2 regions of the Roseateles cavernae genome follow, and region 2 is predicted to be linked to the other one. Evidence: predicted binding sites of a transcription regulator. Region 2 holds the regulator's gene; the other holds the start of a gene.
What was found. Region 2 encodes HrcA, which represses chaperone genes, less so after heat shock. Its sites were predicted from a motif close to TTAGCACTCNNNNNNNNNGAGTGCTAA; they were not measured.
Positions count from the first base shown of each region.

Region 1: a site for HrcA is predicted at 4,989-5,015, ahead of rpoH (RNA polymerase sigma factor RpoH). Genes of this name have one in related genera too.

Region 1 is NZ_JBDPLH010000003.1:434,914-441,664, forward strand. Features, by position in the region: gene ABGI63_RS12640 (SURF1 family protein) at 1-682, shown strand, start outside; gene ABGI63_RS12645 (SCO family protein) at 699-1,343, shown strand; gene ABGI63_RS12650 (COX15/CtaA family protein) at 1,343-2,449, shown strand; gene cyoE (heme o synthase) at 2,446-3,357, shown strand; gene ABGI63_RS12660 (SCO family protein) at 3,354-3,971, shown strand; gene rpoH (RNA polymerase sigma factor RpoH) at 4,024-4,941, opposite strand; gene ABGI63_RS12670 (chemotaxis protein CheW) at 5,093-5,599, opposite strand; gene ABGI63_RS12675 (CHASE domain-containing protein) at 5,637-6,751, opposite strand, start outside.
Region 2 is NZ_JBDPLH010000002.1:301,594-308,344, reverse strand. Features, by position in the region: gene ABGI63_RS08280 (TonB-dependent receptor) at 1-1,922, opposite strand, end outside; gene ABGI63_RS08275 (FecR family protein) at 2,012-3,049, opposite strand; gene ABGI63_RS08270 (RNA polymerase sigma factor) at 3,046-3,585, opposite strand; tRNA gene ABGI63_RS08265 (tRNA-Ile) at 3,839-3,915, opposite strand; gene hrcA (heat-inducible transcriptional repressor HrcA) at 4,005-5,030, opposite strand; gene ABGI63_RS08255 (NAD kinase) at 5,100-5,975, shown strand; gene recN (DNA repair protein RecN) at 5,975-6,751, shown strand, end outside.

The DNA.
Region 1 (6,751 bases), on a different contig from region 2:
CGTGCTGGCGGTGGGCCTGGCCGCGCGCCTGGGTTTCTGGCAGCTGGACCGGGCGGCGCAGAAGCGCGCCTGGCAGGCCGCGCTCGATCAGCGTGGGGCGCTGCCGCCACTGGAGGCGGCCGAGCTGGCCGTCGCGCCGGCACAGGCCGAGGGCCTGCTGCATCGCCGGGTGTTGCTGCGCGGGCGCTGGCTGGCCGACCGGACGGTGTTCCTCGACAACCGGCCCATGAATGGCCGGGTCGGCTTTTATGTGCTGACGCCCTTGCAGCTGGAGAACCGGGCCGAGGCTGTGCTGGTGCAGCGCGGCTGGGTGGCGCGCGACGAGCGGCAGCTCGCGCAGGTGCCGGCGCTGCGCAGCAGCACCGATCCGGTCGAGGTGAGCGGGCGCCTGGCGGCATCGCCATCGAGGGCCTTTGAGCTGCCGGCGCCGGCCAGCGGCGCGATCCGGCAAAATCTGAGTTCCGCTGCCTATGCGCAGGAGATCGGCCGGCCACTGCTGCCGCTGACGGTCATCCAGCAGGCCGATGCGGCCGATGACGGCCTGCTGCGCGACTGGCCGGTGCCGCAGGCCGGCCTGCAAAAGCACTACGGTTACGCCTTTCAATGGTTTGCGCTCGCTGCGCTGTTCCTGGGTCTTTATGTCTGGTTCCAACTCGTCCGCCCCCGCCTCCGCTCGCTCTGACAGCGAGCCCCTGTCGATGAGCGTGCACAGCCTGCCCGACCCGGGCGCGATGGCCGCCCAGCAGCGCACCCGCGCCGGCCGGCTGAACATGCTGCTGGTGGTGCTGGCCTGCGCGGCGCCGGTGATCGCGTCCTACTTCAGCTTCTATGTGCTCAAGCTCAGCGGCAAGCCCTACGGCGATCTGATCGAGCCGACGGTGGAGCTGCCGGCCGCGCTGGCGCTGCGCGACCTGGCCGGGCGGCCGGTGCCCGTCGAGTCGCTGAAGGGGCAGTGGCTGCTGACCCTGGTGCAGGATTCGAACTGTGCCAAGGCCTGCGAGGACCGCCTCTATATGCAGCGCCAGCTGCGCGAGATGCTGGGCAAAGAGCGCGACAAGGTCGACAAGCTGCTGCTGATTCCCGATGACGCGCCGCTGCGCCCCGAGCTGCAGCAGGCCCTGGCGGCCGGCGTGCCGGTGACCGTGTTGCGCGCGCCGCGCGAGCAGCTGCAGGCCTGGCTCAAGCCGGCCCAGGGTCAGGTCTTGCAGGACCACTTCTATTTGATCGACCCGATGGGCCGCTGGATGCTGCGCTCGCCGGTCGATCCCGTGCCGGGCAAGCTCAAGAACGATCTGAATCGCGTGCTGAAGGCCAACGCGAGCTGGGACAAGCCGGGGCGCTGATGGGTACCGAGCTGATCGATCTGTCGCCGCTGTGGCAGCTGCTGCTGGCCGGTGCCCTGCTGGGCGCGGGCCCGCTGCTGTGGCTGGCGCTGCGTTCCAAGGGCGCGACGCCGCAGCAGCGGCTGCGCGCGCTGACCCTGCTGACCCTGTTCCTGACCTTCGATCTGGTCATCTTCGGCGCCTTCACGCGCCTGAGCGATTCGGGCCTGGGCTGCCCCGACTGGCCGGGCTGCTATGGCAGTGCCAGCCCCCTGGGCGCCAAGGACGAGATCCATGCGGCGCAGACCGCGATGCCGACCGGCCCGGTCACGCACGGCAAGGCCTGGGTCGAGATGATCCACCGCTATCTGGCCAGCGGCGTCGGCTTCCTGATCCTGGTGCTGTGTGCCCTCAGCTGGCGAAGCAAGAATCTGCAGGTCTCGCCCTGGTGGGCCACGCTGACCCTGGTCTGGGTCTGCATGCAGGGCGCGTTCGGTGCGCTGACCGTGACGATGAAGCTGTTCCCGGCCATCGTGACCCTGCATCTGCTGGGCGGCCTGGGCTTGCTGATGCTGCTGGCCTGGCAGGCCCAGGGCTATCAGCACAAGCCGCTGCTGCTGAGCACCGGCCTGCGGCGCGCGGTCTGGCTGCTGCTGGCACTGTCCATCGCCCAGGTGGCGCTGGGCGGCTGGGTCAGCACCAATTACGCGGTGCTGGCCTGCGACGCCTTCCCGCAATGCCATGCCGGCCAGTGGTGGCCGGCGATGGACTTCGGGCAGGGCTTCACGCTGTGGCGCAAGCTGGGTGTCGGGGCCGACGGCGCCTGGCTGCCCTTTGCCGCGCTGACCGCCATCCATATGGTGCATCGCATCGGCGCGCTGGTCGTCTTCGCGGTGCTGGGCCTGCTGGCCTGGCGCTTGTGGCACGGTGGTTCCGCCGATGCACGCCGCTGGTCGCGCCGCCTGCTCTTGGTCGCCGTCTGGCAGCTGATCAGCGGGCTGTCGAATGTGGTGCTGGACTGGCCCATCATCGCGGCCCTGGCCCATACCGGCGGCGCGGCCGCCTTGTTGACACTGCTGAGTTTTATGCTGGCACGCCTGTCTCAGGCGGCCCGACCCTCGCCATGACCCAAGCTTCCTCTTCCGCGCTGCCGGCCTCGCGCTTCCAGCAGTTCTACCAGCTGACCAAGCCCCGCGTCGTGCAGCTGATCGTGTTCTGCGCCGTCATCGGCATGGCGCTGGCCGTGCCCGGCATGCCCAGCAGTGCCCAATGGGGTGTGATGCTGGCGGCCACCGCCGGCATCTGGCTGGTGGCCGGCGCGGCCGCCGCCTTCAACTGCCTGATCGAGGAGCAGATCGACGCCAAGATGAAGCGCACCGCCTGGCGCGCCACCGCCAAGGGGCAGCTGAGCCGGGCGCAGACGCTGACGTTCTCGGCCGTGCTGTGTGCGCTGGGCTCGGCCATCCTGTGGTTCTGGGTCAACCCGCTGACGATGTGGCTGACCTTTGCGACCTTTGTCGGCTACGCGGTGATCTACACGGTGATACTGAAGCCGGCGACGCCGCAGAACATCGTGATCGGCGGCGCCTCGGGCGCGATGCCGCCGGTGCTGGGCTGGGCGGCGCTGCGGGGCGAGGTCGGCCCCGAGGCGCTGATGCTGTGCCTGATCATCTTTCTGTGGACCCCGCCGCATTTCTGGGCCCTGGCCCTGTACCGCGCCGAGGACTATGCGAAAGCCGGCCTGCCGATGCTGCCGGTCACCCATGGCGCCGACTACACCAAGCTGCAGGTGGTGCTCTACACCTGGATCCTGCTGGCCGCGACCCTGCTGCCCTTTCTGACCGGCATGAGCGGCTGGATCTATCTGGTGGCGGCCGTCGTGCTGGGCCTGGGCTTCTGTGGCTATGCTTGGAAACTCTGGCGCCATTACTCGGACGAGCTGGCGCGTGCCACCTTCCGCTTCTCGATCTGGCATTTGTCGCTGCTGTTCGCCGCACTGCTGCTGGACCATTACCTGATGCCCCTGCTGTCATGAACAAACGCCACCTTCTGCTCGGTCTCGCCGCCGTCTCCTCGTCCCTGCTGCTGGCCGGCTGCGACCAGCTCGGCTTCGGCAACACCGCCAAGCCGGCCTTCAAGGGCGTGGATCTGACCGGCGCCGAATATGCCCGTCAGCTCAATCTGAGCGATCAGGACGGCCAGCCCCGCACGCTGGGCGACTTCAAGGGCAAGGTGCTGGTGGTGTTCTTCGGCTTCACGCAGTGCCCCGATGTCTGCCCGACCACGATGGCCGAGCTGGCCCAGGTCAAGAAGGCGCTGGGCCCGGACGGCGAGCGGGTGCAGGGCATCTTTGTCACGGTAGATCCGGAGCGCGATACCGCGGCGTTGCTGAAGGCCTATCTGGCCAGCTTCGACCCGAGCTTTGTCGCGCTGCGCGGCAGCGAGGAGCAGACCAAGGCGGTGGCCAAGGAGTTCAAGGTCTATTACGCCAAGGTGGCTGGCAAGACCGAAGGCTCCTACACGATGGACCACACGGCCGCGAGCTTTCTGTTCGATGCACAAGGCCGGGTGCGGGTGTTCTCGCGCTATGGCTCGGGCGCCCAGGCGCTGACCGATGACCTGAAGCTGCTGCTGGCCGAGAAGGCCTGAATGAAAAAAAGCCCCTGCGAGCAGGGGCTTTTTGATGGGGCGGTGAAGGTGCTCAGGCCGGCTCTGCCAGCGCCTTGCGCATCTTCTTCATCGCCGCGACCTCGATCTGGCGGATGCGCTCGGCCGACACGCCGTACTCGGCCGCCAGCTCGTGCAGGGTCATGCCGCCCGAGCTGTCGTCGTTGACCTTGAGCCAGCGCTCCTCGACGATGCGGCGGCTGCGGTCATCAAGCACCGCCAGCGCGCGGCTGATGCCGTTGCCGGCCAGATCGTCGCGTGCCTGGGCTTCCAGCACCCGGGTCGGCTCCTGGCTGTCGTCGGCCAGATAGGCGATCGGGGCGAAGCTCTCGCCGTCGTCGTCGGTCTGCGGCTCCAGTGCCACATCGCCGCCCGACAGGCGCGTCTCCATCTCCAGCACTTCCTCGCGCTTGACGTTGAGCTCGCGCGCCACATGCTCCAACTCGGCCTCGGTCAGCGTGTTGCGGTGTGTCTGGCCCTCGGCCGCCTCTTCCTTCAGGCTGTGCTTCATCGAGCGCAGATTGAAGAACAGCTTGCGCTGGGCCTTGGTCGTCGCGACCTTGACCATGCGCCAGTTCTTCAGGATGTACTCGTGGATCTCGGCCTTGATCCAGTGCATCGCGTAGCTGACCAGGCGCACGCCCTGCTCGGGGTCGTAGCGCTTGACCGCCTTCATCAGGCCGACATTGCCTTCCTGGATCAGGTCGCCCTGCGGCAGACCATAGCCGACGTACTGGCGCGAGATCGACACGACCAGACGCAGATGCGACAGCACCAGGCGGCCGGCGGACTCCAGATCGCCGTGCTCGCGCAGGCGGCGCGAGAAGGACAGCTCCTCCTCCGGGGTCAGCATCGGCAGGCGGTTCACGGCCGTGATGTAGGCATCCAGATTGCCCAGCGAGGGCAGCAGAGCCCAGGGGTCACGAACAGCCAGTGCAGTAGGTGTGGTCATTGAATGTCCTCAGCCAAACGGAGCCCATGGCTCCAACGGGGCCAATATTAGCACTCCCCACAAAAGAGTGCTAAACCGCTGGGGTCAATGCTGCAGTTCATATTCATGAACAATCCCCGCGTAAGCGGGTACTAACATGGGTAGCTTGGTCTCAGTCGATCAGGCCGAAATCCGGGCTCCCAACCATGCCTTCGATGTCCAGCAGTATCAGCATGCGTTCGGCCACCTTGCCCAGGCCGGTGACGAAGCGGGTATCGATGGCCGAGCCGACCTCGGGAGCGGCCATGATCTCGCCGGCCTTCAGTTCCAGCACATCGGAGACCGAGTCGACGACGATGCCGACCACCCGGTTGCAGACATTCAGCACGATCACGACCGTGAAGCTGCTGTACTCGGCCGCCTGACCCAGGCGCAGGCGCAGATCGACGATAGGCACGATCACGCCGCGCAGATTGACCACCCCCTTGACGAAGGCCGGTGCGTTGGCGACCCGGGTCGGCGCCTCGTAGGAGCGGATTTCCTGGACCTTCAGGATGTCGATGCCGTATTCCTCGGCGCTGATGCGAAAGCTCAGGTACTGGCCGCTGGCGCGCGCGGACCGGGCGTCGGCGGCGAGCAGGGCGGTGGACGGGGCAGGGGCCAGTTCGTTGGAACTCATGAGCGGCAGGACCTTCAAAACGGTGGGCAGGAGTGCCTTATTTTGCCTGCGGCCCGGCGCCGCCCAGCAACTCGTCCAGCAGATCCAGCAACTCGCGTACCTCGACCGGCTTGGTCAGGTAGTGCTGGGCACCGGCGGCGCGGGTGCGCTCGATATGGTCGGGCAGGGCATTGGCCGACACCGCCACCACCGGCAGCGCCGCGCATTGCGGCGCTGCACGCAAGGCCTGCAGCAGGGCCAGGCCGGTGGTGTCGGGCAGTTGCATGTCCAGCAGCAGCAGATCGGGCGGATCGGCCAGCACGGCGGCCAGGCCGCTGCGGCCATCGGCATGGACCTCCAGCAGGATCTGCCGACGCTGCGCCAGGATGCCGCGCATGACCTCGACATTGGTGGCGTTGTCCTCGATATAGACCACCCGCTTGGGCGCCGCATAGGCCGGCTCGGTGCTCGGCACGGCGCTGGCGCCCGTCTGCGGGCCGGCCTCGGTCGCGGCCGGCAGGCGCAGCGCGAAGCGGGAGCCCCGGCCTTCGACGCTGCTGACCGTCAAGGCGCCGCCCATCAGCTCGGCCAGACGTTTGCAGATCACCAGGCCGATGCCGGTGCCCTCGGTGCCGCTGTGCTCGCGGCCCAGGCGATTGAAGGGCTGGAACAGCGCGGCCAGCTGGGCCGGGCTGAGCCCCAGGCCGCTGTCGCTGACGCTGAGCTCGACGCTCAGCGCATCGACCCGCTGCGAACCGATGGTGATGCTGCCGCCCTCGATGTTGTATTTGACGGCATTGCTGAGCAGATTGGTCAGCACCTGGCGGATCCGGGTCGCATCGCCCAGGGCGTGCAGCGCCTGCAGGTCCAGGTTCTTGTGGATCGAGATACCGCGCTGGCCGGCCGGCTTCTCGATCAGGGCCAGCGCATCGTCGAGCAGCTCGGCCAGGTTCTGGCGCTGCAAATCCAGCTTCATCGAGCCCGACTCGATGCGCGACAGGTCCAGCGTGTCGTTGATCATCTCCAGCAGATGCCAGCCGGCCTGCTGGACCTGGGCGGCCCAGCCACGCTGGCGCTCCGACAGCGGTTGCGTGCGGTCCATCTCCAGCAACTGGGTGAAGCCCAGCATCGCGTTCAGCGGCGTGCGCAGCTCGTGGCTCATGCGCGACAGGA
Region 2 (6,751 bases):
GACAGCCGCTTGTCGAGCAGATCGGCCTTGTAGCCGGCCTCGACGCTGGTCAGGCCGTCCGGCTTGAAGGTCGGCGGTGCGGTCGGCAGCCCGCTCGTGAGGTCATAGAGCACGGCATTCGGACCACCGGGGCGATAGCCGGAAGCGGCGCGGACATAGACCGAGCTGAGCGGGTTCAGCGCATAGCCCGCCGTCAGCAGCCAGGTCGTGCTGCTGTCCTTGGAGTCACCGCTCATCGCCGGCACGCCGCCGCCCAGCGGGCCTTCGATCTGCTGGCCATAGTGCTGCCTGTTGCGGGCCACCCGCAGCCCGCCGGTCAGCGACAGGCCGCTCTCGAACTTCCAGGTCAGATCACCGTAGAGCGCCAGCTCACGGTAGTCGGCCGGCAAGGCGACCGTGAGCAGTCCCGGGCCGGGCGAGCCGTCGGCCAGGGTACTGCTCACACGTTGCCGGTTGTTGCTTTCCTCGTAGTCGTAGTACAGGCCGGCCAGCCACTCGAAGCGCCGGTCGGAGCGGGAGGTCAGGCGAAATTCCTGCGTGGTCTTGTCGACGCCCGGTGTGATGGTGGCCGGCGTGCTGCCGAGGTTCATGCCGAAGCCGGCGAGCAGGGGCACATAGGCCGAGCTCAGGTCGAGCGTGATGCTGGAACCCAGCTTTTGTCGCGAGGTGATGGAATTGAAGCGGGCCCAGCCGAAGTCGTACTCCAGATCGGCCGAGAGCAGATCGATCTTGATGCGATAGGGCTCGGCCGCAGACTCGGTACGCTTCATATCGCCCTTGGCCGGCCGCCCGGTGGCGGGGTCGTAGTCGACGAAGTCGGGGCCGCCACGCTCGATCTTCTGCGTGGTGGCGGTGAAGCGCAGCTTGACGCGGCTGCTCGGCGTGATCAGCAGCGAGGCGCGCGCGCCGGTGGTGTCGCCGCCGTCGATATTGCTGCGCTGGATTCCGCCCACCGCATCGACGCTGCCGCCGGCACGGTCGCGAAAGACCGACAGGCGCAGACCGGCCACGTCCTCCTTCAGCGGCACGTTGACCACCGCGCCGACGGTATGGCCGACCTCGCCACCCCTGGTCGTCGAGGCGCCCAGGCTGAGCTTGCCCGAGAGCTCGTAGGTGTCGGGCTCGTTGGTCACATACTTCAGCAGCCCGCCCATCGCGCCGGCGCCGTACAGCGTGCCCTGCGGCCCGCGCAGCAGCTCGATGTGGTGGAGGTCCAGCATGGCCATGTCGAGCGACATCTGCGCGCCGCCGGCGAAGGCCGTGCTGGAGCCGAAGGCCACCTCGTCCACATACACGCCGACCGTCGCGATGGTCTGATTGCCCGTGCTGACGCCGCGCAGGCTCAAGCCCCCCAGGCCCGCCCCGCCGGTGCTCTTGACATCGGCACCCGCCTCGTTGGCCAGGTAGTCCTGCAGGCTCTTTGCGCCCTTGCGGTTGAGCTGCTCGCCGCCGAGGATGTTCACCTGCATCGGCACGTCGCGCACCGGCTCGCGACGCCGCGTCGCGCTGACCACCACCGAGTCCAGCGCCTGCACCGCGTCGGCCGCGCCCGCCCGCTCGGGAGCCGGGCTGGATGGGCGAATCGTGGCGGCATTCGGCCCCGTCTCTATGGACCTCAGGCCCGTGCCTTCCAGCATCCGTGCCAGAGCCTCTTTCGGCGTGAAGATGCCCTTGATGGGCCGCGTCGTGATGCCGCGCAGCAGGTCCGGTGCATAGATCAGTTGCAGCTGCGTGAACCCGATCAGGCGCTGCAGCGCCTCGGGCGCGGGCAGCGCGGGAATGTCCAATGACAGCGGCTGTGCGGCCGGCGCCGGTGCGGGCATGACCTGGGCGAGCGTGCCCAGGCTGGCGAGCGTCAGCGCGACCGCGAGGGTGACGGGGCGGAGCAGATGCGAAGGGCTAGGCAATTGAATCTCCAGCATGTGCAGCCTCGGGCCGCTGGGTTGTCGATGCTGGTATCAACGCGCCAGGGGAGCCTTCCCCCACGAGGGCAAACCCGGGCTCGCGAGCATCAGCGCGATTCAGCGCGGCTCAGCACCCAGCTGTCGGCCGAGCGTTCCGCGCGCAGGCCGAAGCCCTGCTCAAGGCTGCGCAGAAAGACCGGGATGTCCTGGGTCGAGAAGGAGCCCGAGACCTGCGTCTCGCGCAGCGTGGCATCGCCGAGCCGGATGGGCACCAGGCTGTAGCGGTTGACCTCCTCCAGGGCCTCGGCGAGCGGCGTGCGATCGAATTCGAGGCGGCCCTGCTGCCAGGCGAGCTTGCGCCCCATCGCCTGAGGTTCGGCCTGCGCGAGCAGCACATGCCGCTCCGCGCTCACCGCCACTTGCCCGACGCCCAGCCGCAGCGGCTGTGCACCACTGCGCGCCGCCACGGCAGCCGCCCGCGTCACCTCGACCACCCCCTCGTAGACGGTGATCTCGGCGCTGCCATTGGCATGGCGTTGCACCAGGAAGCGCGTGCCCACCGCGCGCACGACGGTGTCGCCCGCGACGACCTCGAAGGGGCGGCTGCGGTCCTTGGCCACCTCGAACAGGCCCTCGCCGCGTTCCAGCACGACGCGACGACGCTCGGGGCTGTAGGCGACACGCAGGGTGGAGGCGGCATTGAGCTCGGTGCGCGAGCCATCGGGCAGCGGCACCGGGCGAGGCTGGCCGACGGCGGTTTTGTAGGTCGCAGCCATCGAGCGGCCATCTTCCACGGACGGCGACCAGGGGCTGTTCAGCCACAGCAGGCTCGCCAAGGCCACACTGCCCAGCCCCCCCAGCGCGCCAAACACCCAGGCCCAGCGCGGCCGCGAACCAACGAAGCTGGGCGCGGCAATACGGGCGGCCGCCGACTCCAGGGTCGGGAACCTGGCCCGGCTGGCCGTCGCCCACAGCAGCGCATGCTCGTCCAGGAGGCGCGGGTGATTGGGATCTTCTGCCAGCCACTCATGCAGTTGCTGGCGCTCCTCGGCACCGAGCGGGCTCGCGTCTATGCGCACGACCCATGAGCGCGCCTGCTCTTCGGCCTGCGGCGTGCGCTCGAAATTCATCACATTGCGCGTCATGGCTGCTGCCCTCCCACACGAACCGCCGGACGTCGCCCGCCCGCCTCGTGCTCGGCCAGGGCTTCGTGGCAGAGCTGCAGCGCGCGCGTGATGTGCCGCTCCACGGTCTTGTTGGAAATGCTCATGCGTGCGCCTATTTCGGCATGCGACAGGTTCTCCAGCTTGCGCAGCTGGAAGGCCTCCAGGCATTTGGGTGCCATGCGCTGCATCGCCAGCTCCACGGCCTCGATCAACTGGCGCTCCTCCATCTGGGCCTCGGGATTGGCGCCGGGCGCGATCGCGCCGAGCGCGTCCATATCGGCAATCGCGTCGGTGGCTCGGGTTGTCCGCTTGCGCAGTTCGCTGAGCGCCAGATTGCGCGCCACCGTGTAGAGCAGCGCCTCGCTGACCGGCGTCTGCCCGCCCAGCTCGGCGGCGTAGACGCGCAGAAAGGCTTCCTGGGAGACATCGGCCGCGTCCGCCCCATTGCCCAGCAGGCGCCGGACATAACGCTCCAGTGCCTTGCTGCGGCGGTGGTAGATCTCGAGCAAGTTCATGCGGACTCAGGGGCTGCTGGGTACCCATGGATAACTCGCGACAAGCTCCCCTCCCTCATAGGACAAACCCTGCCATGCGGCGACCAGACCGACTCGCCGGCCGGCAGCGCGGTGACCAGGACCTGCAGCCGGCGCTGATGTCTGAGGCTTGGGCAGCACCGTTTACTTGCCCCGAACATATCCCAAGACGCTGTCCGGGCTGGAAACAGCAAGGGCCTGCGTACGCAAGCCCTTGATTCGCAAACATGATTTTTGGTAGGCCGTGCAGGACTTGAACCTGCGACCAAAGGATTATGAGTCCTCTGCTCTAACCAACTGAGCTAACGGCCCCCTGGGGGAGTACCGGCCTTGCACCGGAAGCCGCGCATTGTATAGGCGCGGTCGCGGCCTCTGCCCGATGCGCTGCGCGGCCTGTTTGTTTACTTCTGCGACAGCGCGTTCGTCACCATCCGCGAAGTGATGTCGACGATCTGGATCATGCGGTCATAGGCCATGCGGGTCGGGCCGATCACGCCGAGGGTGCCGACCACCTGGCCATCGACCTCGTAGGGAGCGGAGACGATGGACAGCTCCTCGAAGGGCACGACCTGGCTCTCGCCGCCTATATAGATGCGCACGCCCTCGGCGCGGCTCGAGACATCGAGCAGGCGCATCAGCTGGGTCTTCTGCTCGAACACATCGAACAGGCGGCGCAGGCTGCCCATATCGTTGCTGAAGTCCTGCATCGTCAGCAGATTGCGCTCGCCGGAGATCACGACCCGCTCTTCCTGGTGCTCGAGCGCCTCGGTGCCGACCTGCACGGCCGCGCTCATCAGCCGGCCGATCTCGCCGCGCAGCGCGTCGACCTCGCTCTTGAGCCGCTCGCGCACCGCCTCCAGGCTCAGGCCGGCGTAGTGGGCATTGAGCCGGTTGCTGGCCTCGGCCAGCTCGGGCTGGGTCAGGTCTTGCGTGGTGAAGATCACGCGGTTCTGCACATCGCCGTCGGGCGAGACCATGATGACCAGCACCCGGCGTTCGCCCAGGCGCAGGAACTCGATGTGATGGAACACGCTGGGCTTGCGCGGCGCGGTGACGACGCCGACAAAGCTGGACAGATTGGACAGCAGCTGGGCCGCGCTGGCGATCACGCGCTGCGGCTGGTCGGGCTGCAGCTGCGGGGTTTCGATAGGCCGCAGGTCGGCGCCGACGATGGAGGCGGGCTGGGCCGTCAACATGGTGTCGACGAACAGCCGGTAGCCGCGCGCGGTCGGGATGCGGCCGGCGCTGGTGTGGGGGCTGGCGATCAGACCCAGCTCCTCCAGGTCGGCCATCACATTGCGTATCGTCGCCGGGCTCAGTTCCAGACCGGAGGCCTTGGACAGCGTGCGCGAACCGACGGGCTGGCCGTCCGCGATATAGCGTTCGACCAGGGTTTTCAGCAGTGATTTGGAGCGCTCGTCGAGCATGGTTTTCATTGTACGGACTACCGCGCCCGAGTCAGCGGGTGTTCACATCGCTGTGGTGTAATTCTGCGCATGGCCAAGCGTTTTCAACATGTCGCGATCGTCGGCAAGCATCAGGCCCGGGGTATACGCCCGGTACTCGAGGAAATTGCCGACTTCGTGACCGGCCTGGGGCTGGATGTCTCGCTGGAGCGCGACACCGCGCTGAACACCGGCATCACCGAGTTCGAAGCCCTGTCCAACGAGGAGATGGGCGCCCGCTGCGACCTGGCCATCGTGGTCGGCGGCGACGGCACGATGCTGGGCTTTGCCCGCGAGATGGCCCGCTACGGCACGCCGCTGGTGGGCATCAACCAGGGCCGGCTGGGCTTCATCACCGACATCTCGGTGGAGAAATTCCGCGAAGCGCTGGCGCCGATACTGGCCGGCGACTTCGAGATGGAGCAGCGCGCGATGCTGGAAGGCGCGGTCTGGCGCGATGGCGAGGTGATCTTCTCGGGCCTGGCGCTCAACGATGTGGTGGTCAGCCGGGGCGCGACGGCCAGCATGGTGGAGATCAAGGTCGACGTGGGCGACGAGTTCGTCGCCAATATGCGGGCCGACGGCGTGATCGTCGCCTCGCCCACCGGCTCGACCGCCTACTCGCTGTCCTCGGGCGGGCCCATCCTGCACCCCAGCATCGCCGGCTGGGTTCTGGTGCCGATTGCCTCGCATGCCTTGTCCAACCGCCCCATTGTGCTGCCCGATACCGGCGAGGTGCGGCTGGAGATCGTGGCCGGCCGCGATGCCAGCGTCAATTTCGATATGCAAAGCCTGGCCAGCCTGCTGCACGGCGACCGCATCACGGTGCGGCGCTCGGCCCACAAGGTCTGCTTTCTGCATCCGCAGGGCTGGAGTTATTACGCGACCTTGCGCCGCAAGCTGCGCTGGTACGAGGGAGTGTCCTGATGTTGCGCCGACTGAGCCTGCGCGATTTCGTCATCGTGCCCGCGATGGAGCTGGAGTTTGACGGCGGTTTCGCCGTGCTGACCGGCGAAACCGGCGCCGGCAAATCCATCCTGGTCGATGCCTTGCAGCTGGCGCTGGGCAGCCGCGGTGATGCCGGTGTCGTGCGCGAAGGCGCGGCCCGGGCCGAGATCAGCGCCGAGTTCGACTGCCCGGCCCGGCTGAACAGCTGGCTGGACGAGGCCGGCTTCGACAAGGGCGACAGCCTGCTGCTGCGCCGCGTCATCGATGCCCAGGGCAAGAGCCGCGCCTGGATCAATGGCAGCGCCGCCACCGTGGCCCAGCTGCGCGAGACGGCCGACAGCCTGCTCGACATCCATGGCCAGCATGCCTGGCAGGGCCTGACCCGTCCGGCCTCGGTGCGCGCGCTGCTGGACGCTTTCGCCGGCCTCGACAGCACGCCGCTGGGCCAGGCCTATGGGCAGTGGAAACAGCTCAGCGAACGGCTGGAGGCCGCACAGACCCGCTCGGGCGAGCTGGGCCGCGAGCGCGAACGCCTGGCCTGGCAGATCGACGAGCTGGCCAAGCTCTCGCCCGGCGCCGACGAGTGGGACGAGCTCAATAGCGAGCACCAGCGCCTCTCGCACGCCGCCGCGCTGATGGAGGGCGCGCGGGCCGCGCTGGAAGCCATCGAAGGCGGGTCCGGCGAGGCCGAACAGAGTGCCGAGAGCCTGACCGAGCAGGCGCTGGACAAGCTGCAGCAGGTGCTGGACTACGAC